One region of the Streptomyces sp. NPDC107500 genome, then DNA from elsewhere that is predicted to be linked to it. Evidence: riboswitches for the same ligand, from Rfam matches in the RefSeq annotation. Region 1 holds a riboswitch; the other holds the start of a gene.

Region 1 (14,417 bases):
TGCCGGACGCGGACCACGAGGCGGTCACCCTCAGTTCGGTGGTGCCCGCGGGCGAGGGAGTGGACGCCGAGGACGCGGCCGAACACCTCGTCGATGCCGCCGAGCGGGCGATACCCGGGCTCCGCGACCGCCTTCTGTGGCGCGAGGTGCGCACCCCGGCCGACATCGCCGCGGCCACCGGCGTGGCGGACGGGGCGATTCCGGTGCCGGCGCTGGCGGCGGCCGGCGGACGGCTGCTGCACGCCGCGAACAGCACGCGCGTGGCGGGCCTGTTCACGGTCGGCGGCTGGTCGCACCCCGGCGGGGGCCTCCCGCACGCGGGCATGTCGGGCGCGCTGGTCGCCGGACTCGTGGTGGAGGGGCCGGAGTTCCGCGGCTCGCAGTGACGGCCCGGTGAGCGACCGGGGACGGTCACCGGGCGCCGGAGGGGCCGTCAGAAGCGGTACTGCTCGTCGTATCCCTGGCCCTGTCCTTGGCCCTGGCCCTGGGTCTGGCCGTTGTCCTGGTAGGGGTACTGCTGCTCCGGGGGGAGTTCGCCGCCGTAGGGGTCGTCGGTGCTGCGCTGCTGCGGCACCCACACCCCGCCGGCCGGGGTCTCGCCGCCGTAGCCGCCGTGCGTGCCGGTGGCGTACTGGTCCTGCCCGTAGCCCTGCTGGCCGTACTGCTGGGCCCCGGTGGTGTCGTAGCCGCCGGTGTCGTACGACGCCCCGCCGTAGGCGTGGGTGCCGATGTACGGGTCGGAGTAGGCGGCGTACTGCTGCTGGGCGCCGGTGTCGTAGCCGTACCCCTGCTGCCCGTAGCCCGAGTAGTCGTAGGCGTAGGACTGGTCGGCGCCCGGTGCGGCGGCGGGTGCCTGCTGGTCGTGGCCGTAGCCGGAGTCGGCGTAGACGCCGTAGGAGCCGGTGTCGTCCGGCATCGGCTGCGGCTCGTAGACGGCGGTGGTCTCGGCGGCCGTGGGGGCGCCGGGCCGGGCCGGGGTGAAGACGTCGTCGCGGTCGTAGTCGTCGTGACCGTAGGCCGGGCCGTCCTGGGACGGGGCGTGGCCCGCCTGGTCGTCGTAGCCGTCCCGGTGGTCCTGGCCGGCGCCGGCCGGTTCCAGACCGGAGACCTCCAGCGTCGGCTCCTGGCGGCCGCGTTCGGGACGGCCGCGCTTGCCGACGAGGCTCGCCGGGGCGTTGACCGCCCAGCCGGCCTCGAAGCCGCGGCGGAACGACAGCGTGACGTAGGTCTGGCCGACCGCGAAGGCGGCGGCGCCCAGTCCGATGACGAGCACGTTGGACATCAGCACGCCGGCCACCACGCCGACGAAGCCGCCGAAGGCGAGCAGCCGCCAGCGCAGCCGCGCCTTGTACTGAAGCAGCACCTCACCGAGCAACCACAGCGCGACCACGCCGAACGCGATGTAGAGGACCGTCCAGCCCATGTACGCCCCTCTCCCAGTGGCCGTTACGCAGTGTGTCGTAAATATGTGCGGCCGGTCTAGGCCCGCGGTGGGTGGTGCAGGCCCAGGTTCTCGTAGATCTCCAGCGTCGCCGTGGAGTTGTTCAGCGTGATGAAGTGCAGACCGGGGACTCCCTCGGCCAGCAGCCGCGCGCAGAACTCCGTGGCGAACTCGATGCCAATGGAGCGTACAGCCGCCGGATCGTCCTTGGCTGTGAGGATCCGCTCTTTCAGCTCCGGCGGGAACGAGGCGTTGCTGAGCTTCGGCAACCTCTCCAGCATCTTCACACTGGTCACCGGCATGACCTCGGGGATGACCGGGGTCTCGCAGCCCGCCGCGGCGACCCGGTCGCGCAGCCTCAGGTAGGACTCGGACTGGAAGAACATCTGCGTGATCGCGTAGTCGGCGCCGGCCCGGCACTTGTCCACGAAGTGCTTCACGTCCGCGTCCCAGTCGGCGGAGCGCGGATGCATCTCCGGGAAGGCCGCGACACCGACGCAGAAGTCGCCCGACTCCTTGATGAGCCGGACCAGTTCGGCCGCGTAGGTCAGTCCCTGCGGGTGCGCGATCCAGTCGGCCGTCGGATCGCCGGGCGGGTCGCCGCGCACGGCCAGCATGTTCCGGATCCCGGCGTCGGCGTACTGGCCGATGATGTTGCGCAGCTCGGCGACGGAGTGGTCGACGGCGGTGAGGTGGGCCACGGGGGTCAGCGTGGTGTCGGCGACGATCTGCTGGGTCTCCCGGACCGTGCCCGCGCGCGTGGAACCGCCGGCGCCGTAGGTCACGGAGACGAAGTCCGGGGCCACCGCCTCCACGCGGCGCAGCGCGCTCCACAGGTTCTTCTCGCCCTTGGGCGTCTTCGGCGCCGAGAACTCGAACGAGTACGTCGTCTTGCCGGTGGCGAGGATGTCACGCACCGTGCGGGCGCGGTCAGTCCTCGTGCTTGCGGTTCCGAGGGCCATACGGGCAGGTTAGCCAGGGGGCGGCGGTCACCCAACCGGATGCGGGATATTTGTCCGCATTGTCGATTTGTTGTCCACCCCTTGGACACATGCCTCCGGCATCCGCCTACGCCTGCCGCAGCCGCTTCGCGAACTCGGCCGCGGCCGCGCCCGGATCCTCGGCGGCGGTGATCGCGCGGACCACGACGACCCGCCGGGCGCCCGCCTCCAGCACCTCGTCGAGGTTGCCGAGGTCGATGCCGCCGATGGCGAACCAGGGGCGGTCGGTGCCCAGCGACGCGGTGTGGCGGACCAGGTCGAGGCCGGGGGCGTGACGGCCGGGCTTGGTGGGGGTGGGCCAGCACGGGCCGGTGCAGAAGTAGTCCACGCCGTCCTGGACGGCCGCCGCGGAGGCCTCGGACTCGGCGTGCGTGGAGCGCCCGACGAGGACGTCGTCGCCGAGGATCGCGCGGGCGGCGGGCACCGGGAGGTCGCCCTGGCCGAGGTGCAGCACGTCGGCGCGGGCGGCGTGCGCGACGTCCGCGCGGTCGTTGACCGCGAGGAGCTTGCCGTGCCGGGCGCAGGCGTCGGCGAGGACCGCCAGGTGCTCCAGCTCCTCGGCGGCCTCCATGCCCTTGTCGCGCAGCTGCACGATGTCGACACCGCCGGCCAGTACGGCGTCCAGGAACTCGGGCAGGTCGCCCTGGCTCCGGCGGGCGTCCGTGCACAGGTAGAGCCGGGCGTCTGCGAGGCGGGCGCGGGCGGTGGTCGGAGCGGTGTCGGGCATGCGGGTGTCCCCCCGGGTCGGTGGATGGCGTGGACGGCGCGGGCCGCACGGCCGTGCGGCGTACGGGCCGCGGACCGTGACGGCCGCGCGGCCCGTACGCCGGGCGGTGGGTCGGGTCAGACGGCGAGCGCCTGGGCGCGGCGCTTCACCTCCGTGCCGCGATTCTCACTCAGCGCCTGTGCCGGGGTGCCCGGCAGGGTCGGGTCGGGGGTGAAGAGCCACTCCAGCATTTCCTCCGGCGTGAAGCCGTCGTCCCGCAGCAGCGTCAGGGTCCCGACCAGGCCCTTGACGACCTTGTCCTCGTCGATGAAGGCCGCCGGAATGTGCAGCGCGCGGTTCTCACCCCGGCGTACGGCGATGAGCTGGCCTTCCTTGATCAGCTGGCGTACGCGGGTCACCTCGACACCGAGCATCTCGGCGATGTCGGGAACGGTGAGCCAGGCAGGCACGAGAGCATCGGTCTTTGCGTCAATCTCGGTCACGTCTCCAGCCTGCCATCTGGCACTGACAGGAGGAAGCCGGACCCGTCCGGACCGGTGTCACGCCGTCGCCCGCTTGAGCGGCCTCGCCGGGTCGGCCAGCAGCACCGGGTCCATCGTCGTGCCCGCCTGGATCAGCCGCTTTCCCTGCGCCAGGTCGCGGGGGCGGCCCACCGCGAGCAGGGCCACCAGCCGGTTCTCGCGCAGCCAGCAGACCGTCCAGGCCGGGCCCGTGCGGTCCCCGCGCCACAGGACCGTGTCCCCGGCCGTGTGGTGACCGGCGTACTGGACGAAGCGGCCGAACTGCTCGGACCAGAAATACGGCACCGGGTCGTACGCCGCCGGGGTCTCGTCCGCGGGGGCGCCGACGATGTCGGCGGCGACGGTGCGCGGGCCCTGGAGGGCGTTGTCCCAGTGGTGCACCAGCAGCCGCTCGCCATAGCGGGCGGAGGGGAAGGAGGCGCAGTCGCCGACCGCGTGCACGTCCGGCGCCGAGGTGCGCAGGAGGTCGTCGGCCAGGACCTCGCCGTGCGTGCCGAGGGCGATCCCGGAGCCGGCGAGCCACGCGGTGGAGGGGCGGGCGCCGATGCCGACGACGACCGCGTCGGCGGGCAGCCGGGTGCCGTCGTCGAGCAGGACCCGGAGGGGCTCCCCCGGGTCGCCGGGCTCGACGCGCTCCACGCGCGCGTGCGTGCGCAGCGCGGCGCCCGCCTCGGCGTACCAGGCGGTCATCGGCGCGGCCACCTCGGCGGGCAGCGCGTCGGCGAGCGGCCGGTCGGCGGCCTCCACCACGGTCACCGCGCAGCCCGCCTCACGCGCGGCGGTGGCGAACTCGGCGCCGATCCAGCCGGCGCCGACGACGACGATGTCGTGGCGGCGGGCGAGCACGGGGCGCAGCCGCTCGGCGTCGTCCAGGGTGCGCAGCAGGTGCACTCCCGGCACGCCGTCGGTGCCGGGGAGCCGGACCGGCTCGGCACCGGTCGCGAGGACGAGGGCGTCGTACGGCACGGGGCCCTCGGAGGTGTCCAGGAGGTGCTCGCCGGGGCGGACGCCCAGGGCCTCGCAGCCGAGCCGCAGGGTGATGCCTAGCGCCTCGAAGTCGACGTCGAAGGCGGAGCCCTCGGCCGTGCCGAGCAGGACGGCCTTGGACAGCGGAGGCCGGTCGTAGGGCTGGTGGGGCTCGGCGCCGATCAGTGTCAGGGCGCCGATGAAGCCCTGTTCCCGCAGGGCGACGGCGGTCTGCACGCCCGCCATGCCGGCACCCGCCACGACCACGCGGCGGGCGTCGTCCGCCGCCGGTTCCGTTCCCCGCTCCCGCGTCTGCTCGCTCACCTGATCACCTTAGCCACCTGACAATTTGTCAGTCAGCGGTCGTGCGCCGTGACCTGCTCCACAACGCTCGTGCCGCGGCCGCGACGCGACTCCCACTCCCAGCTCTCCTCCAGACGCACCCGGCCGTCCGGCAGCTCCACCACGGTCGACACGCAGTGGCCCGACGCCGTGCTGCCGTCCGTCCTGAGCTGCACGTACCGGAAGTCGAGCCGGTCCCCCGCGCGGGTACCCACCAGGTGGCCGCGGACGACGTCGCCGCCCGCGTAGTCGGCCCAGACGGCGCCGTCCCGCTCGTGGTAGCTGAACCGGGTGCGGGTGCCCACCTGGCCGGGCGCCTGGTCGGCGACGGGGGCGAGGACGAGACCGTCGAGTGAACGGGGCACGGGCGGAGGCTCCCTTACGAGTGCGAGGCGCTGCGGGCTAGGCTGGCCAACGTAAAGCACTCGCGGGAGCCCGGACGCACCGGGCTGAGAGGGAGGCTGGCGGCCTCCGACCGTACGAACCTGATCCGGGTCATGCCGGCGAAGGGAGGGGCTGGACGCCCATGCCGTCCGCATCACACAGCTCGTCACACACCGTGCCGTCGCACACCGCGCCGTCACCCACCGTGCCGTCACCCACCGCGTCCCGTACGCCCGACGTCCTCGTGGTGGGCGGGGGCGTCATCGGTCTGGTCACCGCCTGGCGGGCCGCCCAGCGCGGGCTCGTCACGGCCCTCGTCGACCCCGAGCCCGGCGGCGGGGCGGCGCAGGTGGCGGCCGGGATGCTGGCCGCCGTCACGGAGCTGCACTACGGCGAGCAGACGCTGCTCTCGCTGAACCTCGCCTCGGCCCGCCGCTACCCGGAGTTCGCGGCCGAGCTGACCGACGCCACCGGCCATGACCTGGGCTACCGCCGCTGCGGCACCCTCGCCGTCGCGCTGGACGCCGACGACCGGGCCCACCTGCGCGAACTGCACGCGCTCCAGCAGCGCTCCGGCCTGGAGTCCGAGTGGCTGTCGGGGCGTGAGTGCCGGCGCCTGGAGCCGATGCTCGCGCCGGGCGTGCGTGGGGGCCTGCGGGTGGACGGCGACCACCAGATCGATCCCCGGCGCCTCGCCCACGCGCTCGTGGCCGCGTGTGAACGGGCGGGCGTGGTCTTCCACCGGGTGTGGGCCGACCGGCTCGTCGTCGGGCCCGGGGAGCGGGCCACCGGGGTCGCCACCGCCGACGGAACCGCGCTGGAGGCCGGGCAGGTGGTGCTGGCCGGGGGCAGCCTGAGCGGACGGCTCGCGGGCGTACCGGACGCCGTGCTTCCGCCGGTGCGGCCGGTGAAGGGGCAGGTGCTGCGGCTGACGATGCCGCGCACCCACGGGCCGCTGCTGAACCGCACGGTGCGCGCGGTGGTGCGCGGCAACCACGTCTACCTGGTGCCCCGGGAGAGCGGCGAGCTGGTCGTCGGCGCCACCAGCGAGGAGATGGGCTGGGACACCACGGTGACCGCGGGGGGCGTCTACGAGCTGCTGCGCGACGCCCACGAGCTGGTCCCCGGCATCACCGAGCTGCCCCTGACGGAGACCCGCGCGGGCCTGCGCCCCACCTCCCCCGACAACGCCCCGCTGCTCGGGCCGACCGGCCTCGACGGGCTGCTGCTGGCCACCGGCCACCACCGCAACGGCGTCCTGCTCACCCCCGTCACCGGCGACGCCATGGCGCACGCCCTGACCACCGGGGAGCTGCCGGACGAGGCCCGCCCCTTCACCCCCCGGCGCTTCGACGCCGCCCCCGCACTCTCGGAGCAGTCCGCATGAACATCTCCGTCAACGGCGAGCCGCGCGAGGTGGCTCCCGGTACGGCCCTGGACGCCCTGGTGGGCACGCTCACCACCGCGCCGTCCGGAGTGGCCGCCGCCCTGAACGAGACCGTGGTCCCGCGCGCGCGGTGGTCTGCCACCGCCCTGGCCGACGGCGACCGCGTCGAGGTCCTCACCGCTGTGCAAGGAGGCTGAACCATGGCCGACGATCCCTTCGTCCTCGACGGCACGTCGTACGCGTCCCGTCTGATCATGGGTACCGGCGGGGCGCCCAGCCTGGACGTGCTGGAGCGCGCGCTGGTGGCCTCCGGGACGGAGCTGACCACGGTCGCGATGCGGCGTGTGAACGCGTCGGTGCACGGGTCCGTGCTGTCGGTGCTGGAGAAGCTCGGCATCCGCGTGCTGCCCAACACGGCCGGCTGCTTCACCGCCGGGGAGGCGGTGCTCACCGCCCGCCTCGCGCGCGAGGCGCTGGGTACGGACCTGGTCAAGCTGGAGGTCATCGCCGACGAGCGGACGCTGCTGCCGGACCCGATCGAGCTGCTGGAGGCGGCGGAGACGCTGGTCGACGACGGGTTCACGGTGCTGCCGTACACGAACGACGACCCCGTTCTCGCGCGGAAGCTGGAGGACGTGGGGTGTGCGGCGATCATGCCGCTCGGTTCGCCGATCGGGTCGGGGCTCGGGATCCGCAACCCGCACAACTTCGAGCTGATCGTGGAGCGCGCGGGGGTGCCGGTGATCCTGGACGCGGGGGCCGGTACGGCGTCGGACGTGGCGCTGGCGATGGAGCTGGGGTGTGCGGGTGTGATGCTGGCCTCCGCGGTCACGCGGGCGCAGGAGCCGGTGCTGATGGCTTCCGCCATGCGTGCGGGGGTCGAGGCCGGGCGGTTGGCGCGGCTTGCGGGACGGATCCCGCGGCGGCACTTCGCCGAGGCGTCGTCTCCCGCGGAGGGCTTGGCGGCGCTTGATCCGGAGCGGCCCGCTTTTCAGTGAGCCTGCGTTGCTCGGGGGGTCCTCTCCCACCCGCGCACCGCCCGTTCGTGACCCGGCGCGTGTCACGTCCGTCACAGGTGCGCTTCAGTACCGCCCCGGCGGCGGGCGGCGAGCGCGGGGTGTCGGTCGTGGCTCGTACACTCGCCTGCGTGGACACGACCCTTCAGGACCCTCTCGTCGGGCAGGTGCTCGACGGCCGGTACCGCGTCGAGGCGCGGATCGCGGTCGGCGGGATGGCCACGGTCTACCGGGCCGTGGACACCCGCCTGGACCGCGTGCTCGCGCTGAAGGTGATGCATCCGGCGCTCGCGACCGACGCCGGCTTCGTCGAGCGGTTCATCCGCGAGGCCAAGTCGGTGGCCCGCCTCGACCACCCCAACGTCGTCCAGGTCTTCGACCAGGGGGCCGACGGGGCGTACGTCTACCTGGCCATGGAGTACATCCCGGGCTGCACCGTGCGTGACGTGCTGCGCGAGCGCGGTGCGCTCCGGCCGCGTGCCGCGCTGGACATCCTGGAGCCGGTGCTGGCCGCGCTCGGCGCCGCGCACCGGGCGGGTTTCGTGCACCGGGACATGAAGCCGGAGAACGTGCTGATCGGGGACGACGGCCGGGTCAAGGTCGCCGACTTCGGCCTGGTCCGCTCCGTGGACACCGTCACCAGCACCACCGGCGCCGTCCTCGGCACCGTCTCCTACCTGGCGCCCGAGCAGGTCGAGCACGGGGCCGCCGACCCCAGGGTCGACGTGTACGCGTGCGGCGTGGTGCTCTACGAGATGCTGACCGGCGGCAAGCCGCACGAGGGGGACTCGGCCGCGGTGGTGCTCTACAAGCACCTCCACGAGGACGTGCCGCCGCCGTCCTCCGCCGTGCCGGGGATGGCGTACGAGCTGGACGAGCTGGTCGCCTCGGCCACCTCGCGCAACCCGGAGATCCGCCCGCACGACGCCGTCGCGCTGCTCGCGCGGACCCGTGAGGCGCGCGCGGCGCTGACCGCCGAGCAGCTGGACGCGGTGCCGCCGCAGGCGCTCGGCACGGAACACGACAACGCCGAGGACCGTACGAGCGTCATTCCGCGCTCGCTCACGGTGCCCCGGCCGCTGCCGGTCAACGAGGACGAGTACGGCGCCGCCGACGACGGCGTGCAGCACACCAGCCGGCTGGCGTCTCCCCCGCCGGACCCGCCCCGGCGCCGCCGGCCGGGGGTGCGGCGCGGCCCGCTGACGATCGTGCTGGCCGTGCTGCTCGTACTCGGCCTGGGCACCGGCATCTGGTACATCAATTCCGGCCAGTTCACGAAGGTGCCGCCGCTGCTCTCGAAGACCGAGGCGGAGGCCCGCGACCGGCTGGAGGACACCGGGCTGGACGTCGGCAAGGTGCGGCACGCGCACAGCGACACCGTGGACCGCGGCCGGATCATCAGCACCGACCCCGGCGTGGGCTCCCGGATCCGCAAGAACGACTCCGTCTCCTTCACGGTCTCCGACGGCCCCGACACCGTGAAGCTGCCGGACCTGGAGGGCTACAGGCTGGACCGGGCCCGCACCCTGCTCAAGGACGAGGGGCTGGAGCCGGGCATGGTGACCCGCGCGTTCAGCGACGAGGTGCCCAAGGGCTTCGTGATCTCCACCAAGCCCGCCTCGGGCACCACGGTGCGCGGCGGCTCGGCGGTCGCGCTCGTGGTCAGCAAGGGCAGCCCGGTGGACGTCCCGGACGTCGCGGGCGTCGGCCTGGAGGACGCGCGGAGCCAACTGACGGAGGCCGGCCTCAAGGTGAAGGTCGACGAGACGCGGGTGAACTCCGAGTACGACAGCGGTCAGGTCGCCCGGCAGACCCCGGAGCCGGGCAGCCGCGCCGCCGAGGGCGACACCGTGACGCTCACGGTGTCCAAGGGCCCCCGGCAGATCGAGGTCCCGGACGTGGTCGGCGACAGCGTGGACGACGCCAAGCGGAAGCTGACGGAGGCCGGCTTCCGGGTGGACGAGGACCGCGGGCTGCTCGGGCTGTTCGGCGACACGGTGAAGAAGCAGTCCGTGGACGCCGGGGACACGGCGGCCGAGGGCTCCACCGTCACGATCACCATCCGATGACCGGAGGCACGAGCGGCACGCCCGCGCTCCCCCGCAACCCGGTCGGCGGTCACGTCCCCGTGGCCGGCGGGCTGCACTCCGTGGGACTGTCCTACGCCCGCGAGCTGAAGGCGGAGACCGTGCAGGTCTTCGTCGCCAACCCGCGCGGCTGGGCCACGCCGGCCGGCAACCCGAAGCAGGACGAGGCGTTCCGGGAGACCTGCGCGGCCGAGTCGATCCCGGCGTACGTGCACGCCCCGTACCTGATCAACTTCGGCTCGCACACCGAGGCGACGGCGGAGCGGTCGGTGGAGTCCATGCGGCACTCGCTGCGGCGCGGGCGGGCCATCGGGGCGCTGGGCGTGGTCGTGCACACCGGCAGCGCGACCGGCGGCCGGGACAGGTCGGTGGCGCTCAAGCAGGTGCGGGAGTACCTGCTGCCGCTGCTCGACGAGCTGACCCACGACGACGACCCGTTCCTCCTGCTGGAGTCGACCGCCGGGCAGGGCGCCTCGCTGTGCTCGCGGACCTGGGACTTCGGCCCGTACTTCGAGGCGCTGGACTCCCATCCGAAGCTGGGCGTGTGCCTGGACACCTGCCACGTCTTCGCGGCGGGGCACGACCTGACCGGCCCCTCCGGCATGCACCAGACCCTGGACCTGCTGGTGGACACCGTCGGCACGGGCCGGCTGAAGCTGATCCACGCCAACGACTCCAAGGACGTGGCGGGCGCCCACAAGGACCGGCACGAGAACATCGGCGCCGGGCACATAGGCGAGGACCCGTTCCGCGCGCTCATGACCCACCCCGCGACCGAGGGCGTGCCGCTGATCATCGAGACGCCGGGCGGCAAGGAGGGGCACGCGGCGGACGTGGAGCGGCTGAAGAAGCTGCGCGACGGCTGATCCGCGTCCGGCGGCGGGCTCAGAGCTCGGGGCCGTCCCCGGGTTCCTCCTGGTAGGAGTAGCGCTGCTCGCGCCACGGGTCCCCGATGTTGTGGTAGCCGCGCTCCTCCCAGAACCCGCGCCGGTCGGCTGTCATGTACTCGATGCCGCGGACCCACTTGGGGCCCTTCCAGGCGTACAGGTGAGGGACGATCAGCCGCAGCGGAAAGCCGTGCTCGGCGGTGAGCAGTTCGCCGTCCTTGTGGGTGGCGAAGAGGGCGCGCCCGTCGGCGAAGTCGGCCAGCCGGAGGTTGGAGCTGAAGCCGTACTCGGCCCAGACCATCACGTGGGTGACGGCCGGGGCGGGCGGCGCGAGCTCCAGGATCGTGGCGGCGGGCACCCCGCCCCACTCGGCGCCGAGCATGCTGAACTTCGTGACGCAGTGCAGGTCGGCGACGACCGTGGTGTACGGCAGCGCGGTGAACTCCTCGTGGGTCCAGCCGCGCTTGTCACCGTCGGCGGTGGCGCCGAAGACCCGGAACTCCCAGCGCTCGGGACGGAACTTGGGGACCGGTCCGTAGTGCGTGACCGGCCAGCCGCGCTGGAGGCGCTGTCCTGGTGGGAGCTCGAACGAGGACGCTCCTTCCGAACCGTCTTCCCCCATTTCGTTTCCCACCGGCTGACCCATGTCTCCATCCTGACAGACCCGGACCGATGCCCTTGACGCACCCCACTTACATTCGGGCAAACGGGAAAGACCTTAGCAAAATCGACTAAGCCTGTACTTACTTACTAAGTCAACACTTACTGGACGATCTTCGATGCCGGTGCAATCATGCGGCGCAACAGGCCAGTTCCCGTTTTAAGGAGCGTCAAGCGATGCAGGGCGACCCCGAGGTCATCGAGTTCCTGAATGAGCAGCTGACCGCCGAGCTCACGGCGATCAATCAGTACTTCCTGCACGCGAAGCTGCAGGACCACAAGGGCTGGACCAAGCTCGCGAAGTACACGCGCGCGGAGTCCTTCGACGAGATGCGCCACGCGGAGGTGCTCACCGACCGCATCCTGCTCCTGGACGGCCTGCCGAACTACCAGCGGCTCTTCCACGTGCGGGTCGGCCAGAGCGTGACCGAGATGTTCCAGGCGGACCGGGAGATCGAGATCGAGGCGATCGACCGGCTGCGCCGCGGCATCGAGGTGATGCGGGCCAAGCACGACATCACGTCGGCCAACGTGTTCGAGGCGATCCTCGCCGACGAGGAGCACCACATCGACTACCTGGAGACCCAGCTCGACCTGATCGAGAAGCTGGGCGAGTCGCTGTACCTGTCGACGGTGATCGAGCAGTCCCAGCCCGACCCCTCCGGCCCCGGCTCGCTCTAGCGGCGCGGCTCCGGCCGGCTAGGCGGCTTCCGGAAGCTCGGCGAGTACCGGTTCGCCCTGGTCGGCCAGGCTCCGGCGGGGGCAGGCACCGCGGCCGAGCAGCGCCTGGATGCGCCGTACGCAGCCGCCGCAGTCGGTGCCGGCCTTGCAGGCGGACGCGATCTGCCGGGGCGTGCACGCACCGGCGTCCGCGTGGCTCTTCACCTGTTCCTCGGTGACACCGAAGCAGCTGCAGACGAACACGCGGTTCACCTCCCGGGCGGGGTACAAGGTCCTGCCGTACCGACGACCGGAGGGTCCGACTGATCGGTGAGGCAAACCTAACCTTACCCATCAGGCCAGGCCGGCAAAAGTGGAGGGGGCGCGGATCCCATGTGACCCGCGCCCCATTCCACCGCCCGTAAGGGGCGCGACCTCACTGGTCCCGGTACATCTCCGCCACCAGGAACGCCAGGTCGAGCGACTGGCTGCGGTTGAGCCGGGGGTCGCAGGCCGTCTCGTAGCGCTGGTGCAGGTCGTCGACGAAGATCTCGTCGCCGCCGCCCACGCACTCGGTGACGTCGTCGCCGGTCAGCTCCACGTGGATGCCGCCCGGGTGGGTGCCGAGCCCCTTGTGGACCTCGAAGAAGCCCTTGACCTCGTCGAGCACGTCGTCGAAGCGGCGGGTCTTGTGCCCGGAGGCCGCCTCGTAGGTGTTGCCGTGCATCGGGTCGGTGATCCATGCGACGGTGGCGCCGGAGGCGGTGACCTTCTCGACCAGCTCGGGGAGCTTGTCCCGGATCTTGTCGGCGCCCATGCGGACGATGAAGGTCAGGCGGCCCGGCTCACGCTCCGGGTCGAGACGCTCGATGTACTGGAGCGCCTCCTCGGCCGTCGTCGTGGGGCCGAGCTTGATGCCGATCGGGTTGCGGATCCGCGAGGCGAACTCGATGTGCGCGTGGTCCAGCTGCCGGGTGCGCTCGCCGATCCACACCATGTGCCCGGAGACGTCGTACAGCTGCCCCGTGCGGGAGTCGACCCGGGTGAGGGCCGACTCGTAGTCGAGCAGCAGCGCCTCGTGCGAGGAGAAGAACTCGACGGTCTTGAACTCCTCCGGGTCCGTGCCGCAGGCCCGCATGAAGTTCAGCGCGCTGTCGATCTCCCGGGCCAGCTGCTCGTAGCGCTGCCCGGACGGGGAGGACTTCACGAAGTCCTGGTTCCAGGCGTGCACCTGGCGCAGGTCGGCGTAGCCGCCGGTGGTGAAGGCGCGCACCAGGTTCAGCGTGGAGGCCGAGGCCTGGTACATGCGCTTGAGCCGCTCGGGGTCCGGGATCCGGGCCTCTTCGGTGAAGTCGAAGCCGTTGACCGAGTCGCCGCGGTAGGTCGGCAGGGTCACGCCGTCGCGGGTCTCGGTCGGCTTGGAGCGCGGCTTGGAGTACTGGCCGGCGATCCGGCCGACCTTCACCACGGGCACGGACGCGGCGTACGTGAGCACGGCGCCCATCTGGAGCAGTGTCTTCAGCTTGTTGCGGATGTGGTCCGCGGACACGCCGTCGAAGGCCTCGGCGCAGTCGCCGCCCTGGAGGAGGAACGCCTCTCCCTTGGCGACGGCCGCCATCCGGGCGCGCAGCTGGTCGCACTCGCCCGCGAAGACGAGCGGCGGATACGACTCGAGGTCCGCGATCACTGCGCGCAGAGCCTCGGTGTCGGGGTACTCGGGCTGCTGCGCCGCGGGCAGGTCTCGCCAGGTGTTGCCAGCGCTCGGGCTGGTCTTAGCGTTCACGGTCACCCCTCAACCCTACGGGGTCCGCGTACGCGGTCGGTGCCCGGCTCGACAGGTGAGACGGACCCGGGCGGCGGGCCCGGCGGCCGGGTTGATACCCTCACGCGCCTTCCGTGGTTGTGATCACGGACATCTCAAGTACATGTCGAGCGCGTATATCGGGGTGGGGATTTGAGCGCGGAACACCGCAGGGACCGCACGAAGAAGAGACTGCTCGTCTACGGCGTCGCGTCGGCGGTGGCCGTCGCCGCCACGGCCGGCACCCTGGCCCTGGCCTCGCCCGGGTTCCTGGGCTCGGACACCGCCCGGGCCGCGACGGCGCCGGGGGCCCGGTTGCAGGACGAGTTCCGGGCGGCCGCGGAGGAGTTCGGCGTCCCGCAGAGCGTCCTCATGGCGGTCTCGTACCGGCAGACGCGCTGGGAGGACCACGACGGGCTGCCGAGCACCACCGGCGCCTACAACGTGATGGGACTCACGGACGTCGACCCGGAGAGCCTGCCGGACGACGGCTCCGCCGAGGAGCGCGAGCACCGGCTCGAGCACATGAACCGCAGC
Region 2 (14,417 bases), on a different contig from region 1:
CCAGCGACGTCATCACGTGCTTGACGCGCGTGTAGTCGTCGAAGCCGTACGACGACAGGTCCTTGCCGTAGCCGGACTTCTTGAAGCCGCCGTGCGGCATCTCGGCGACCAGCGGGATGTGGGTGTTGATCCACACGCAGCCGAAGTCCAGCTTCTTGGACATCCGCATCGCGCGGCCGTGGTCCTTGGTCCACACCGAGGAGGCCAGCGCGTACTCGACGCCGTTGGCCCACTCGACCGCCTGGTCCTCGTCGCGGAAGGACTGGACGGTGATGACGGGGCCGAAGACCTCCTTCTGGATGATCTCGTCGTCCTGCTTGAGACCGGAGACGACGGTCGGAGCGTAGAAGTAGCCCTTGTCGCCGACCCGGTGGCCGCCCGCCTCGACCTTGGCGTGCGCGGGCAGGCGCTCGATGAACCCGGTGACCTGCTTGAGCTGGTTCGGGTTGTTGAGCGGCCCGTACAGCACGTCCTCGTCGTCCGGCTGCCCGGTCTTGGTCTCGGACGCGGCCTTGGCGAGGGCGCTCACGAACTCGTCGTGGATCGACTCGTGGACGAGCACGCGGGTGGCCGCCGTGCAGTCCTGGCCGGCGTTGAAGTAGCCCGCGGTCGAGATGTCCTCGACGGCCTTGGGGATGTCGGTGTCCTCGAAGACGACGACCGGGGCCTTGCCGCCCAGCTCCAGGTGGACCCGCTTGAGGTCCTTCGACGCGGACTCGGCGACCGACATGCCGGCCCGCACGGAGCCGGTGATGGAGGCCATCGCCGGGGTCTCGTGCTCGACCATCAGGCGGCCGGTGTCGCGGTCGCCGCAGACGACGTTGAAGACGCCCTTGGGCACGATCGAGCCGATGATGTCGGCCATCAGGGCCGTGGACGCCGGGGTGGTGTCCGACGGCTTGAGGACGACCGTGTTGCCCGCGGCGAGCGCCGGGGCGAACTTCCACACGGCCATCATCATCGGGTAGTTCCAGGGGGCGACCTGCGCGCAGACGCCGATCGGCTCACGGCGGATCATGGAGGTCAGGCCCTCCATGTACTCGCCCGCGCTGCGGCCCTCCAGCATGCGCGCGGCACCCGCGAAGAAGCGGATCTGGTCGACCATCGGCGGGATCTCCTCGGAGCGGGTCAGCCCGATGGGCTTGCCCGTGTTCTCCACCTCGGCCGCGATCAGCTCCTCGGCCCGCTCCTCGAACGCGTCGGCGATCTTCAGCAGGGCCTTCTGCCGCTCGGCCGGTACCAGGTCGCGCCAGGCCGGGAAGGCCGCGGCGGCGGCCGCCATGGCCGCGTCCACGTCCGCCTGTCCGGACAGGGGCGCGGTCGCGTAGGCCTCTCCCGTGGCGGGGTTGACCACCTTCGTGGTCCGTCCGTCGGCGGCGTCCCGGAACTCACCGTCGATGTAATTGCGCAGACGACGCAGCTCGGTGCTCACTGCCGGCCCTCCAAGGTTGGGTGTCCAATCACTGAGACACCCACCCTAATCCGTGCACCGACGTTTTCAACACCCCCGATCGCCTCTTGATTGCGAAATCCGCAGACTGGAACGACCTAGACAACGGATTTCATCGGTACGGCCTTGCGAAACTGTCGAGACGTCGTGCAGAGTGAACCCGTGGCCAGTCGAAGCGCAGACCCGAAGGACTCCCGCGAGTCCAGGAACGGCGGTCCCCAGTTGGACGCCGTCTCCCTCGCCATCGTCGAACAGCTCCAGGAGGACGGCCGCCGGCCGTACGCCGCCATCGGCAAGGCCGTGGGCCTCTCCGAGGCCGCGGTGCGCCAGCGCGTCCAGAAGCTGCTCGACCAGGGCGTGATGCAGATCGTCGCCGTGACGGACCCGCTCACCGTGGGCTTCCGCCGCCAGGCGATGGTCGGTGTCCACGTGGAGGGCGACGTGGAGTCCGTCGCCGACGCGCTGACGGCCATGTCCGAATGCGAGTACGTGGTGATGACCGCGGGCTCGTTCGACCTGATGGTGGAGGTCGTCTGCGAGGACGACGACCACCTCCTGGAGGTCATCAACCGACGCATACGGGCCGTGCCCGGCGTGCGCTCCACCGAGAGCTTTGTCTACATGAAGCTCAAGAAGCAGACCTACATGTGGGGAACCCGATAATCGTGAGCACCGACAGCCCCAAGGACCTCAGCAGGACCGCGTACGACAACCTGTGGATGCACTTCACCCGCATGTCGTCGTACGAGAAGGCCCCCGTCCCCACCATCGTCCGCGGTGAGGGCACCCACATCTACGACGACAAGGGCAAGCGCTACCTCGACGGTCTCGCCGGCCTGTTCGTGGTCCAGGCCGGACACGGCCGCCAGGAGCTGGCGGAGACCGCCGCGAAGCAGGCGCAGGAGCTGGCCTTCTTCCCGATCTGGTCCTACGCCCACCCGAAGGCCGTCGAGCTGGCCGAGCGCCTCGCTAACGAGGCCCCCGGCGACCTCAACAAGGTCTTCTTCACCACCGGCGGCGGCGAGGCGGTCGAGACCGCCTGGAAGCTCGCCAAGCAGTACTTCAAGCTGACCGGCAAGCCGACCAAGCACAAGGTCATCTCCCGCGCGGTCGCCTACCACGGCACCCCGCAGGGCGCCCTGTCCATCACCGGCCTGCCCGCCCTCAAGGCACCGTTCGAGCCGCTCGTCCCGGGCGCGCACAAGGTGCCGAACACCAACATCTACCGCGCCCCGATCTTCGGCGACGACCCCGAGGCCTTCGGCCGCTGGGCCGCCGACCAGATCGAGCAGCAGATCCTCTTCGAGGGCCCGGACACGGTCGCGGCCGTCTTCCTGGAGCCCGTGCAGAACGCGGGCGGCTGCTTCCCGCCCCCGCCCGGCTACTTCCAGCGGGTGCGCGAGATCTGCGACCAGTACGACGTGCTGCTCGTCTCGGACGAGGTCATCTGCGCCTTCGGCCGCCTGGGCACGACCTTCGCGTGCGACAAGTTCGGCTACGTCCCGGACATGATCACCTGCGCCAAGGGCATGACCTCGGGCTACTCCCCGATCGGTGCCTGCATCATCTCGGACCGCCTGGCCGAGCCGTTCTACAAGGGCGACAACACCTTCCTGCACGGCTACACCTTCGGCGGCCACCCGGTGTCCGCCGCGGTCGGCATCGCCAACCTCGACCTCTTCGAGCGCGAGGGCCTCAACCAGCACGTGCTGGACAACGAGGGCGCCTTCCGCGCCACCCTGGAGAAGCTGCACGACCTGCCGATCGTCGGCGACGTCCGCGGCAACGGCTTCTTCTACGGCATCGAGCTGGTCAAGGACAAGAACACCAAGGAGTCCTTCACCGACGAGGAGACCGAGCGCGTCCTGTACGGCTTCCTCTCCAAGAAGCTCTTCGAGAACGGCCTGTACTGCCGTGCCGACGACCGCGGCGACCCGGTCATCCAGCTCGCCCCGCCGCTGATCTCCAACCAGGAGACCTTCGACGAGATCGAGCAGATCCTGCGCGCCACGCTTACGGAGGCGTGGACGAAGCTCTGATCGGCCTACCGGATGGTCATCCGGTAGTTCCAGAAGATCATCACAGGCCCCGGCGCCGTCCGTTCGAGTGAGAACGGCGGCCCGGGGCCGCGTGCTTTCCGGCTTCCCCCGCGGCGACTCCCTACCGTGCCCAGTGACCGATCGGCCCCCTCCTCGTTCCCCCGGACGGGGGACGTGACCGGGGAAACACGGATCAGAACCGAGGTGTACGCCCATGGAGGCTCCGCCGGACAACGACGTGCTCTGGGCCCGCGCCCTGCACTTCCAGCACCAGGACGGCTCCCCCGCGCTTCAAGGCGTGTCGCTGGGCGTCCGCGAGGGCGAGATCCTCGCCGTGAGCGGCCCGCGCGGCAGCGGCAAGACCACGCTGCTGCGCTGCCTGTCCGGACTGGTCCGGCCGCAGGACGGCGAGGTGTGGTTCAACAGCGTGCCGGTGCACACCATGGGGTCGCTCAGCCGCGAACGGCTGCGCCGCGACCGCTTCGGCTGGATCGACCCCGCCCCCGTGCTGGTCCCGGAACTGAACGCCTGGGAGAACGCCGCCCTGCCCCTCATGCTGCGCGGCACGGGCCGGCGCCGGGCCAAGACCGCCGCCCTGGAGTGGCTGGACCGCCTGGACGTCGGCGACAAGGCCCGACGGCGCCCGCGGGAACTCCAGCAGGCCGAGCGGCAGCGTGTCTGCATCGCCCGCGCGCTGGCCGTCGCCCCCGCGGTCCTCTTCGCCGACGAGCCCACGGCGCCGCTGCACCGCGCCGACCGCGCCCAGGTGCTGCGCACCCTCACCACTGCGGCCCGCTCGCACGGCATCACCGTCGTCCTCGCGACGCACGAGGCGCAGACCGCCGGCCTGGCGGACCGCGCGGTGGCGCTGCTGGACGGACGACGGGTACGGACCGTGCATCTGCCCCCGCTCGCCGAGACCACGGTGGCCACGGGCGCCGCCGGGGCCTCCGGAACGGAAGGCCGGGCCGCGTGCTCGCTCTCCGCCTGACCCGCGCCGCCCATCTCGCCGTCCACCTGCGCCGTCTGCTGGTCGCGGTGGCCTCGGCGGGCACGGGCTTCCTGCTGCTGTGCGCCTTCGGACACGCGATGAGCCACTCGGACGCGCCCGGTTCCTCCGCCCTCCGCCTCGCCTGGTGCGCGGCGCCGCTCGCCGCCACGGTGTACCTCGCGGTCGCCGTGGCCCGCACCGACCCCGGCACCCGGCCCCGCTCGGGGCTGTCCGCGATCGGCCTCGGGCCGGGCCGGCTGATGGCCGTCTCGGCGACGACGACGGCCCTGTCGGGCGTGCTCGGTTCGGTGGCGGCCCTGCTGGTCTTCCTCCACCTGCGCGGCGACCTGACGGGCCCGCCCATCGACGGCGTCCCGGCCGACGCGCTGGCCGTCGGCCAGTCCCTCCCGGCGCCGGCGATCCTGACGCTGCTGGCCCTGGTACCGGCCGCCGCCTCGGCCACGGTCGCGTACTCCCTGCGCCCCCGCGAGCCGCGTCGCCCCCGGGCCACCGGCACCCGCGGCTACGGCCGCTTCGGGGCGTACGGCTGGGGCAAGGCCCGGGAGACCTTCGGCGCCTACGGCCGCTTCGGCGCCCGCTGGACGTCGTCCCCGGCCCGGGCCGGTGCCCCGGCGCCCACGGCCCGGCAGGCGGCCGGTGGTTCCGCCGCTCCCTCCGACGCCCCCACCGGAGGAGCCGCCCTGCTGACGCGGGCCGGCGACGGCGACCTCGCGGCGGACCCGGACGGCCCCCCGCCCGCGCAGGACTCCGCCCCCGCCTTCCCGGCACCCCGCCCGCCGAACACCACCGTCCTCCCCTGGGGCATCGCCGTACTCGCCGCGGGCCTCGCCGTCGAGACGTACACCGGGCACCCGGCCACCACCCCCGACACCACCCCGTCGGCCGGCGTACTCGTCGGCTGGGCCCTCACCGCCCTGGGCCTCGCCCTCGCCGGCCCCGGCCTCACCCACCTGTGCGGCCGCCTCCTCCAGGCCGCCCGCCCCGGCGCCCTGCGACTGCTGGCCGGGCGCGTCCTCATGGACGAGGCGCACCGCATCGGCCGCCCCCTCGGCGTCGTCTGCACCGTGGCGGCCGCGGCCTACGTAGCCACCTCGCTGTACGCCACCGACGGCCCGGACTTCGGCGCGCTGAGCACCCTGGGCGCCCTGCTCGTGGCCGGCTGCACGGTGGCCACCCTCCTCACCGCGGCCGTGGAGGCCAAGCACGACCGCGCCGACACCACCGACGCCCTGCTGCGGCTGGGGGCGCCCCCGGGCACCCTGCGCGCCGCCGCCGCCGTACGCGCCGCCGCGCTGCTCGCCCTCTTCGGCCCGCTGACCCTGATCGTCGCGGCACTGGCGGCGCTCCCCCTGTCCCGCTGACGCCCTCGCGGCACCCGCGAGAAAATTCTCGAAGAGATCCACCGAACGGCGATGAGTTCCGGGCGCGCCGTACGTCTAACCCTTCGAACAGCACGGCAACGGCAGCGCACTTACGGGAGAGGCCCTCATGTACCAGCAGATGATCTTCGTGAACCTGGCCACCAACGACCTGGCCGCCTCGAAGAAGTTCTTCACCGGTCTCGGCTACGAGATCAACGCCCAGTTCAGCGACGACACCACGGCCTCGATCCCGCTCAGCGAGACCATCGTCGTGATGGTGCACACGCCGGAGAAGTACCGCCAGTTCACGAAGAAGGAGATCGTGGACTCCGCCAAGTCCAGCGAGGTGCTCCTCGCGCTGAGCGCCGAGAGCCGCGAGAAGGTCGACGAGCTGGTGGAGAAGGCGGTCGCGGCCGGCGGTTCGGTCAGCGGCGAGACCCAGGACCACGGCTTCATGTACGGCCGCGCCTTCGACGACGTCGACGGCCACACCTTCGAGGTCGTGTGGATGGACCCGGCAGCGGTCGAGGGCTGAGCCGGCAGGGGGCCGAGCCACCTCCCGACGTGCTGAAACGTGTCGGTGGTTAATAAGACGGCAAAGTCAACGTGCTTGGCTGGCATATGCGTTGACACTGCTTATGCACCGCTTATAAACCAGTGAGGCTCATGGGTGTGCTGATGCCGTGTCATCGGGCGTCGGCACCCTGCCCACCCCCCATCTGTGCTCCCGTAAAGGACAATCGTGGCAGTCCTGTCCATAATCAGCCGCACGGCATCACGCCGTAGCGTCCGCGCCCTCGGCGTCGTCGCCGCCTCGGCGGCCTTGGCCGTCGGCGCCGCGGGCAACGCCCTCGCCTGCAACATCGGCGAGTTCTCCGCCGCCGCCAAGTGCGAAGGCGACAAGGGTGTCATCACCGTCACCGACGTGGACCCCGCCGGCGTGCCCGCCGTCGTCACCGTCTACCTGCAGAACAACGGTGCCGACGCCGAGAAGGTCGGCGAGCAGACGGTCAAGGGTTCGCGCGAGGGCAGCACCATCACCTTCGCCGCGGACTGGAAGCCGAACGCCGAGTACCGCATCCACGTCAAGGCCGACCCCTACGTCGACGAGGACATCAAGCCCAACCTCAAGACCCCGTCGACCCCCTGCAAGACCGAGGACACTCCGAGCCCGAGCCCGTCGGAGAGCTCCTCCACCCCGTCCGACGAGACGGAGAGCCCGGCCCCCGAGCCGTCCACCTCGGCGCCCGCGCCGACGGAGGACGAGAGCACCGCTCCGGCGGCCGCGCCCAGCAACGCCCCGTCCCCGGCGGCCGGTGACTCCAACCTCGCCGAGACCGGCGCCAACTCCAACACCGGCATGATCGCCGGCATCGCGGCGGCCCTGGTCGTCGTCGGTGGCGGTGCCGTCTTCTTCGGCCTGCGCCGTCGCGGAGCGAACAGCACCCGCTGACGCCCGCCCACAGATGGACAGCGGCGGTGGCCCGTCCCCGGTTCGGGGGCGGGCCACCGTCATGTCCAGGGGGGCACCGCCCGCCGCGGGCCCGCGCTCAGCCGAGCACGACGACCTCCGCCGCCTCAAACTCCACTCCGACCGCGTCCCCGACCTCCGGTGCCGCCCGCAGCGCGCACGCCGCCTCCAGGGGCGGCGCGTCCTCCGGCTGGAGGCGCACGGCGACATGGGTGCCCCGGAAGGTGCGGGCCGCGACCGTGCACCGCAGGCCCGCGTCGGCGGCGACGATCCGGACCCCGGCCGGCCGCACGAGCACCGTCCGCGTCCCCTGGAGGGCGTCCTCGGGAACCGGGACCTTGCCCCACGGCGTGTCCGCGACCTGCCCGGCGACGGTCGCCTCCACCACGTTGTCGAAGCCGAGGAAACGGGCCACGAAGGCGTCGGCCGGCCGCTGCCACACGTCCAGCGGCGTCCCCGACTGGGCGATCCGCCCGTCCCGCATCACCACGACCCGGTCGGCGAGCGCGAACGCCTCGCCCTGGTCGTGGGTGACGGCGAGCACCGTGGTGCCCAACCGGCCGAACAGCTGCCGTAGTTCGACCACGAGGCGCTCCCGCAGCGAGCGGTCGAGCTGACCGAGCGGCTCGTCCAGCATCAGCAGCCGGGGCCGGGGCGCGAGCGCCCGGGCGAGGGCCACCCGCTGCTGCTCGCCGCCCGAGAGCGCGGCGACCGACCGGCGTCCGGCGCCCGGCAGTCCGACCAGTTCCAGCAACTGCTCCACCCGGTCCCGCTGTTCGGTGCGGGACGCGCCCCGCATCCGGGGCCCGAAGGCGATGTTTCCGGCCACGTCCCGCTGCGGGAACAGCTGGTGGTCCTGGAACATCAGGCCCAGCTCGCGCCGGTGCGCGGGCACCCCGGACTGGTCCCGGCCGTCGAGCGTCACCCGCCCGGCGTCCAGCGGCTGGAGCCCGGCCACCGCGCGCAGCAGCGTCGACTTGCCGCTGCCGCTGGGCCCGAGCACGCACACCACCTCGTGCTCGGCGACCTCCAGGCCGACGGCGTCCAGCACGGCCCGCCCGCCGAAGCGGACGGTCGCACCCTCAAGGCTCAGCAGCATCCCTGGATCACCCGCACAACCAGTCGCATCTCTAGAACTCCCCGCTCCGGTCGGTGCGCAGCCGCTCCAGCACCACCAGCGCCACGGCGCACACCAGCATCAGAATCGTCGAAAGGGCCATGGCCTGGCCGTAGTTCATGTCCCCGGGCCTGCCCAGCAGCCGCGCCACGGCGACCGGCAGCGTCGGGTTGTCGGGCCGCGCGATGAACACGGTGGCGCCGAACTCCCCGAGGGACACGGCGAAGGCGAACCCGGCGGCGACCAGCAGCGCCCGCCGCACCATCGGCAGGTCCACCTCCCGCCACACCCGCCAGGGCGACGCCCCGAGCACTGCCGCCGCTTCCCGCAGCCGACCGTCCACCGCCCGCAGTACGGGCAGCATGGTCCGTACGACGAAGGGGACACCGACCAGCGCCTGGGCGAGCGGCACCAGGATCCAGGAGGAGCGCAGGTCCAGCGGCGGTTCGTCCAGCGCGATCAGGAACCCGAAACCGACGGTCACGGCGGACACCCCGAGCGGCAGCATCAGCAGCGCGTCGAAGCCCCGCACGAACCGGCCGGCGTCCCGCCGGGTGAGCGCGGCGGCGGCGAGACCGCCGATCACCACGGCGATGGCGGTGGCGGCGACGGCGTACTGGAGGGAGTTGCCGATGGCCTCGATCGGCGGGACCAGGAAGGTGCCGCCGTCGGCACTGGTCAGCGCCCGGTAGTAGCCGAAGCCTGGTGCGCCGAGCGACCGCTGGACCAGCACGGCGAGCGGCAGCACCAGCAGCAGCGCGACGGTGGCCAGGACGCCCGCCAGCAGCGCCCACTGGCCCGTGCCCCGGGGCCTGCGCGCGGTCGTGGCGGCGTCCACCAGCCGCAGGGCGCTCTCCCGCCGCCGCACCGTCCAGGCGTGCACGGCGAGGACCGCGGCGACCGCCGCGAACTGGATCAGCGTCAGCACGGCCGCCGTGGACAGGTCGAAGATCTGGGACGTCTGCCGGTAGATCTCCACCTCCAGGGTGGAGAAGGCGGGTCCGCCGAGGATCTGCACGACGCCGAAGGAGGTGAAGGTGAACAGGAACACCATCAGCGCGGCGGCCGCCACCGCGGGAGCGAGCGCGGGCAGCGTGACCTGCCGCCAGGCCCGCGCGCGGGAGGCGCCGAGCATCCGCGCCGCCTCCTCCTGCCGCGGGTCGAGCTGCGCCCACAGGCCGCCCACGGTGCGCACTACGACGGCGTAGTTGAAGAAGACGTGCGCGAGCAGGATGGCCCACACGGTGGTGTCCAGCCGTACGCCCCACAGCTCGTCGAGCAGCCCGCCGCGCCCCACCAGGGCCAGGAACGCCGTCCCCACGACGACCGTCGGCAGCACGAACGGCACGGTCACCACCGCCCGCAGCACCTGCTTGCCGGGGAAGTCGAAGCGGGCGAAGACGTAGGCGCCGGGCAGTGCGATCAGCAGGGTGAGCGCGGTGGATGCCAGCGCCTGCCAGGTCGTGAACCACAGCACGTGCCGCACGTCGGACTGGGCGAGCACGTCCCCGATCCGGCCGAACTGCCAGGCGCCGTCGACCTCCAGGCCGCGCGCGACGATCGCGGCGACGGGATAGGCGAAGAACACCGCGAAGAACGCGACGGGCGCGGCCATCAGGGCGAGCCGCGCCGCGCTCCCGCGCGGGTTCCGAGCCGTGGGGGCTCCCTTGCCTACTTCAGTACGAGCGAGGTCCACGACTTGACCCACTGGTCGCGATTGTCGGCGATCTTCGCCGGGTCCATGGTCTGCGGGTCCTTGGCCTGCGGCCCGTACTTCACGAACGCCTCGGGGATCCGCGCGCCCTCCCGCACCGGGTACACGAACATGTTCAGCGGCATGTCGTCCTGGAACTGCTTGCCGATGAGGAAGTCGAGGAGTGCCTTGCCGCCCTCGGAGTTCTTGGCGTTGCTCAGCAGGCCCGCGTACTCGACCTGGCGGAAGCAGGTGCCGTCGGCGACGCCCGTGGGCGCGGTGGACGGTTGCGGGTCGGCGTAGATCACCTCGGCGGGCGGGGAGGAGGCGTAGGAGACGACGAGCGGACGGTCGCCCTTGGCCTTCTTGCCCCCGGCCGAGCCGGAGAACTCCTCGTTGTACGCCTGCTCCCAGCTGTCGACGACCTTGACGCCGTTCGCCTTGAGCTTCTTCCAGTAGCCCTCCCAGCCCTCGTCGCCGTACTTGGCAGCGGTGCCGAGCAGGAAGCCGAGTCCGGGCGAGGAGCTGCCGGCGTTCTCGGTGACGAGCAGGTCCTTGTACTCCGGCTTGACCAGGTCGTCGAGGGACTTGGGCGGGGTGAGACCGCGCTTGCTGAAGTACGCCTTGTCGTAGTTGACGCAGACGTCGCCGGTGTCGACGGGCGTGACCCGGTGCTTGTCCCGGTCGGCTTGGTACTCGGGCAGGACCAGGTCGGAGCCCTTCGCCTCGTACGGCTGGAACAGCCCGTTGTCGAGGGCGCGGGAGAGCAGGGTGTTGTCGACGCCGAAGAAGACGTCGCCCTGCGGGTTGTCCTTGGTGAGGACGGCCTTGTTGACGGCCTGCCCGGCGTCGCCGTCCTCCAGGACCTTGACCTTGTAGCCGGAGCTCTTCTCGAAGGCGGCGATGACCTCCTTCGAAGCGGCCCACGAGTCATGGCTGACCAGGGTCACGGTCTTGGAGTCGCCGGAGCCCTGCCCTTCGTCGGACGACGACCCGCACGCGGCCAGGCCGCCGGCCATGCCGAGACCGACGGCCAGGACGGTGACCTTCTTGGTGATGCTCACTGATTCCTCCTGGGTGACCAGGAGAAGACGCGGCCCCGCCCGCGGCCCCTGGCGAGGGTCCCGGGCAGGGCGCAACAGCTCGAGTGGTGACCGATCTCCCTACCCAGAATGACCTGGGCCAGGTTCGGAGGGTCTGCGGCCGGTGCCGCACTCTCAGCGCTGTGGCGCTCCCCTGTCGGAATATGAAGATGTGGTTACTGTGGCGATGTACTGACGCCGGTCAGGTTACCGCTCGCTCGCGGCGAGCTGACCACACGCCCCGTCGATCTCCTGGCCACGGGTGTCCCGGATCGTCACCGGCACACCGTGCGCCGCGATCGCCTCCACGAACGCCTTCTCGTCCTCGGGCCGCGACGCGGTCCACTTCGAGCCGGGCGTGGGGTTGAGCGGGATGAGGTTGACGTGCACCGGCCGGCCCTTGAGCAGCCGCCCGAGGCGGTCGCCCCGCCACGCCTGGTCGTTGATGTCCCGGATCAGCGCGTACTCGATGGAGAGCCGGCGCCCGGACTTCGCGGCGTACTCGAACCCGGCGTCCAGCACCTCACGCACCTTCCAGCGCGTGTTGACGGGGACGAGGGTGTCGCGCAGCTCGTCGTCGGGGGCGTGCAGCGAGATGGCGAGGCGGCACTTGAAGCCCTCGCCGGTGAAGCGGTTGATCGCCGGGACGAGACCGACCGTGGAGACCGTGATGCCGCGCTGGGAGAGCCCCAGCCCGTCCGGCTCCGGGTCGGTGAGCCGGCGGATGGAGCCGACGACCCGGTTGTAGTTGGCCAGGGGCTCGCCCATGCCCATGAACACGATGTTGCTGAGCCGGGCCGGACCTCCGGGGACCTCGCCGTCCCTGAGCGCCCGCATCCCGTCCACGATCTGGTGCACGATCTCGGCCGTCGACAGGTTCCGGTCCAGGCCGGCCTGTCCCGTGGCGCAGAACGGGCAGTTCATGCCGCAGCCGGCCTGGGAGCTGATGCACATCGTCACCCGGTCCGGGTAGCGCATGAGCACCGACTCGACGAGCGTCCCGTCGAACAGCTTCCAGAGCGTCTTGCGGGTGGTGCCCTGGTCGGTCGACAGATGCCGGACGACGGTCATCAGCTCGGGCAGCAGCGCCTCACGGAGCCCCTCCCGCGAACCGGCGGGGATGTCGGTCCACTGCTCGGGGTCGTGCGCGTACCGCGCGAAGTAGTGCTGCGAGAGCTGCTTCGCACGAAAGGCCTTCTCGCCGACGGCGACGACGGCCTCTTTACGCTCGGCGGGCGTGAGGTCGGCAAGGTGCCGCGGCGGCTTCTTGGCTCCGCGGGGGGCGACGAATGTGAGTTCTCCGGGCTTAGGCATGGCTGTACCAGTGTCGCAGATCGACTCCGGGGGCCCAGGCCAGTGCGGGGTGGGGGTGGTCACCCGTGGGTGCCGACTGTCGGCGTTGGTCGACCTCGGACGGCCCAGGGACGGCCCAGGAGCTGAGCGGCCGCCATCGCTCCTGCGCTGCGCTGCACGTCACGTCTTCATCCTGAAGCAACGCGGTTGTGGACTCTGCCTTGCACTGGTACACCACTTGCTTGCGCCGAGAGTCCGCAAATCTTCGGGGTCGTCTGCCGTTGGCACTTCGACCACCTCGCGACCCTTGACCACTGGCTGCTGGAGGCCGGGAGTGCCCACTGCAACCTCTAGCAGACAGGCAAAGCAGGCCGCTACGGGCGGCTTGCTCATCTAAATCGTCACAGCTAGCAGCCCAGTCCAGAAGCATCTCGCGACTTCCCGGCGGTAGGCCGGTACGCGCTCACAGAGGTCTGCCTCGCACCCTGTGCGCTAAGATTCGCCTGTCGCAGCGGTGCACCAGTCGATGGGGACGCGAAGGCATGTCTTTCTATTCCATAGTCGATGCCGCGTCTACCTGGACTGCAATTCCTCTCGCAGGATTAGGTTTCGGCATCACCATCTTTCAGACCTACAAGGCAAAAAGCGCTGCCGAGTCTGCAAGAATAGCCGCCGAGGGGGTTCGAGAGGGCATCAGCAGAGCTTCGCTCCTGGTCCTTATTCCGCAGCTCCATCGCATTGAGGATCAGTTCGAGCGCTCAGTTAGGGATCGCTCGCTGGACCTGACCATCGCATGGCTTTCCACTTGGCGCTGGCAAGCTGGCCAAGTACGGGGCTTTCTAGACGAAGATGAACCTACTCAACGCGAAATGATCACCTTGCTGCAGGCGTCAATTTCAGCCGCAGCATCAGCTAAGGCGCGCTTGATCGACGAGGACTCACCAAACGTCGTATTGGCAACCAAGAACGCCAGGCAGGCGATGAGCAAAGTTACTAGTGGGCTTGGCGCAATGGCATCTACTTACGGTATGCAAGCGGGAGGAAACGGAAGTGGGAGCTAGCCCTGCAAAGATCCTACATCTAGTGGAAGCACTACACCGTGCGACCATTAACCATCGAGTTGAATGGACGAGCAATTACCCGGAGCGTCCCGCCGCGCATGACATCTATTCACTTTCCCTCACGCGAGGGACCGTGGAGATCCAAAATAGGGACGGCGACGGACTCCCCCCCTTCATTTTGATCATTCGAGGGGAACAGGGTCAAATCGTTGACGAAGTACGAACTAGCGGCGCCGACCAAATCGACCACAAGATCGCTGAACTTTTCGATCTAGTTGCCAACCGATCCCGGAATTCGGATGAAGTGATCGATTCTTTGATCGACGATCTGGACCGTCCATTCTGAGGTCGGTGGAGCGGCTTTGGGCTGGAGCTGCTTTGGGGCGAGTGATCTTGGCCCCGTAAGCTGATGGCGAGTCGGGCAGTCTGTGGACCTGCCCGTTAAAGCACGACGTTGGGGCCAAGATCTTAGAGGCTCGCCCCAAAGTGGCTGCCTAAAGCCGCGGAGCCGACCGCCCCAGCCACATAGGGTGTCTCCCACTTCATGCCCGCAGCCGCCGAGCGCGCCGCCGGGCGCGGCCAGCCGGGGCGCAGACAGGAGGCAGGCCGCGCCGCAGAGGCGGCGCGCGCCCGCGCCGTGCGCGGGCTCTTGATGAACGTAGAGAAAGTCTTACCGCACCCATGATCGGCAACCGCCCCGATCGTGGCCTGTCGGCTCTCGGCTCGCCTCGGCTACCGTTCCATGCATGCCTTCTGCACTGGACACGCCCCAGGGAGCGGCCGAACTCGCCGAGTCCCTGCTCCCTCCGCTCGGGAACCGCTGGCTGCACACTCAGGC

What was found. Region 1 has a riboswitch for thiamine pyrophosphate ahead of thiO (glycine oxidase ThiO). Riboswitches for the same ligand answer to the same signal wherever they lie in the genome.
Region 2: linked by a shared signal. The riboswitch ahead of ACZ67M_RS36300 (thiamine ABC transporter substrate-binding protein) and the one ahead of thiO (glycine oxidase ThiO) in region 1 are both predicted to bind thiamine pyrophosphate.

Annotation. Positions count from the first base shown of each region.
Region 1 is NZ_JBVJPF010000001.1:1,023,644-1,038,060, reverse strand. It holds gene ACZ67M_RS04595 (phytoene desaturase family protein) at 1-386, shown strand, start outside; gene ACZ67M_RS04590 (SCO2102 family sporulation regulator) at 434-1,423, opposite strand; gene metF (methylenetetrahydrofolate reductase [NAD(P)H]) at 1,480-2,403, opposite strand; gene thiE (thiamine phosphate synthase) at 2,510-3,169, opposite strand; gene ACZ67M_RS04575 (Rv2175c family DNA-binding protein) at 3,286-3,651, opposite strand; gene ACZ67M_RS04570 (NAD(P)/FAD-dependent oxidoreductase) at 3,709-4,980, opposite strand; gene ACZ67M_RS04565 (avidin-fold protein) at 5,013-5,363, opposite strand; TPP riboswitch at 5,416-5,527, shown strand; gene thiO (glycine oxidase ThiO) at 5,588-6,769, shown strand; gene thiS (sulfur carrier protein ThiS) at 6,766-6,966, shown strand; gene ACZ67M_RS04550 (thiazole synthase) at 6,970-7,767, shown strand; gene pknB (Stk1 family PASTA domain-containing Ser/Thr kinase) at 7,917-9,854, shown strand; gene ACZ67M_RS04540 (deoxyribonuclease IV) at 9,851-10,738, shown strand; gene ACZ67M_RS04535 (sulfite oxidase-like oxidoreductase) at 10,758-11,405, opposite strand; gene bfr (bacterioferritin) at 11,597-12,100, shown strand; gene ACZ67M_RS04525 ((2Fe-2S)-binding protein) at 12,119-12,352, opposite strand; gene ACZ67M_RS04520 (class II 3-deoxy-7-phosphoheptulonate synthase) at 12,516-13,868, opposite strand; gene ACZ67M_RS04515 (N-acetylmuramoyl-L-alanine amidase) at 14,034-14,417, shown strand, end outside.
Region 2 is NZ_JBVJPF010000011.1:200,982-215,398, reverse strand. It holds gene ACZ67M_RS36345 (gamma-aminobutyraldehyde dehydrogenase) at 1-1,432, opposite strand, end outside; gene ACZ67M_RS36340 (Lrp/AsnC family transcriptional regulator) at 1,598-2,113, shown strand; gene ACZ67M_RS36335 (aspartate aminotransferase family protein) at 2,116-3,489, shown strand; gene ACZ67M_RS36330 (ABC transporter ATP-binding protein) at 3,704-4,480, shown strand; gene ACZ67M_RS36325 (hypothetical protein) at 4,462-5,862, shown strand; gene ACZ67M_RS36320 (VOC family protein) at 5,990-6,397, shown strand; gene ACZ67M_RS36315 (LAETG motif-containing sortase-dependent surface protein) at 6,605-7,315, shown strand; gene ACZ67M_RS36310 (ABC transporter ATP-binding protein) at 7,413-8,432, opposite strand; gene ACZ67M_RS36305 (ABC transporter permease) at 8,464-10,146, opposite strand; gene ACZ67M_RS36300 (thiamine ABC transporter substrate-binding protein) at 10,122-11,207, opposite strand; TPP riboswitch at 11,286-11,391, opposite strand; gene rlmN (dual-specificity RNA methyltransferase RlmN) at 11,433-12,539, opposite strand; gene ACZ67M_RS36290 (hypothetical protein) at 13,061-13,579, shown strand; gene ACZ67M_RS36285 (HD domain-containing protein) at 14,326-14,417, shown strand, end outside.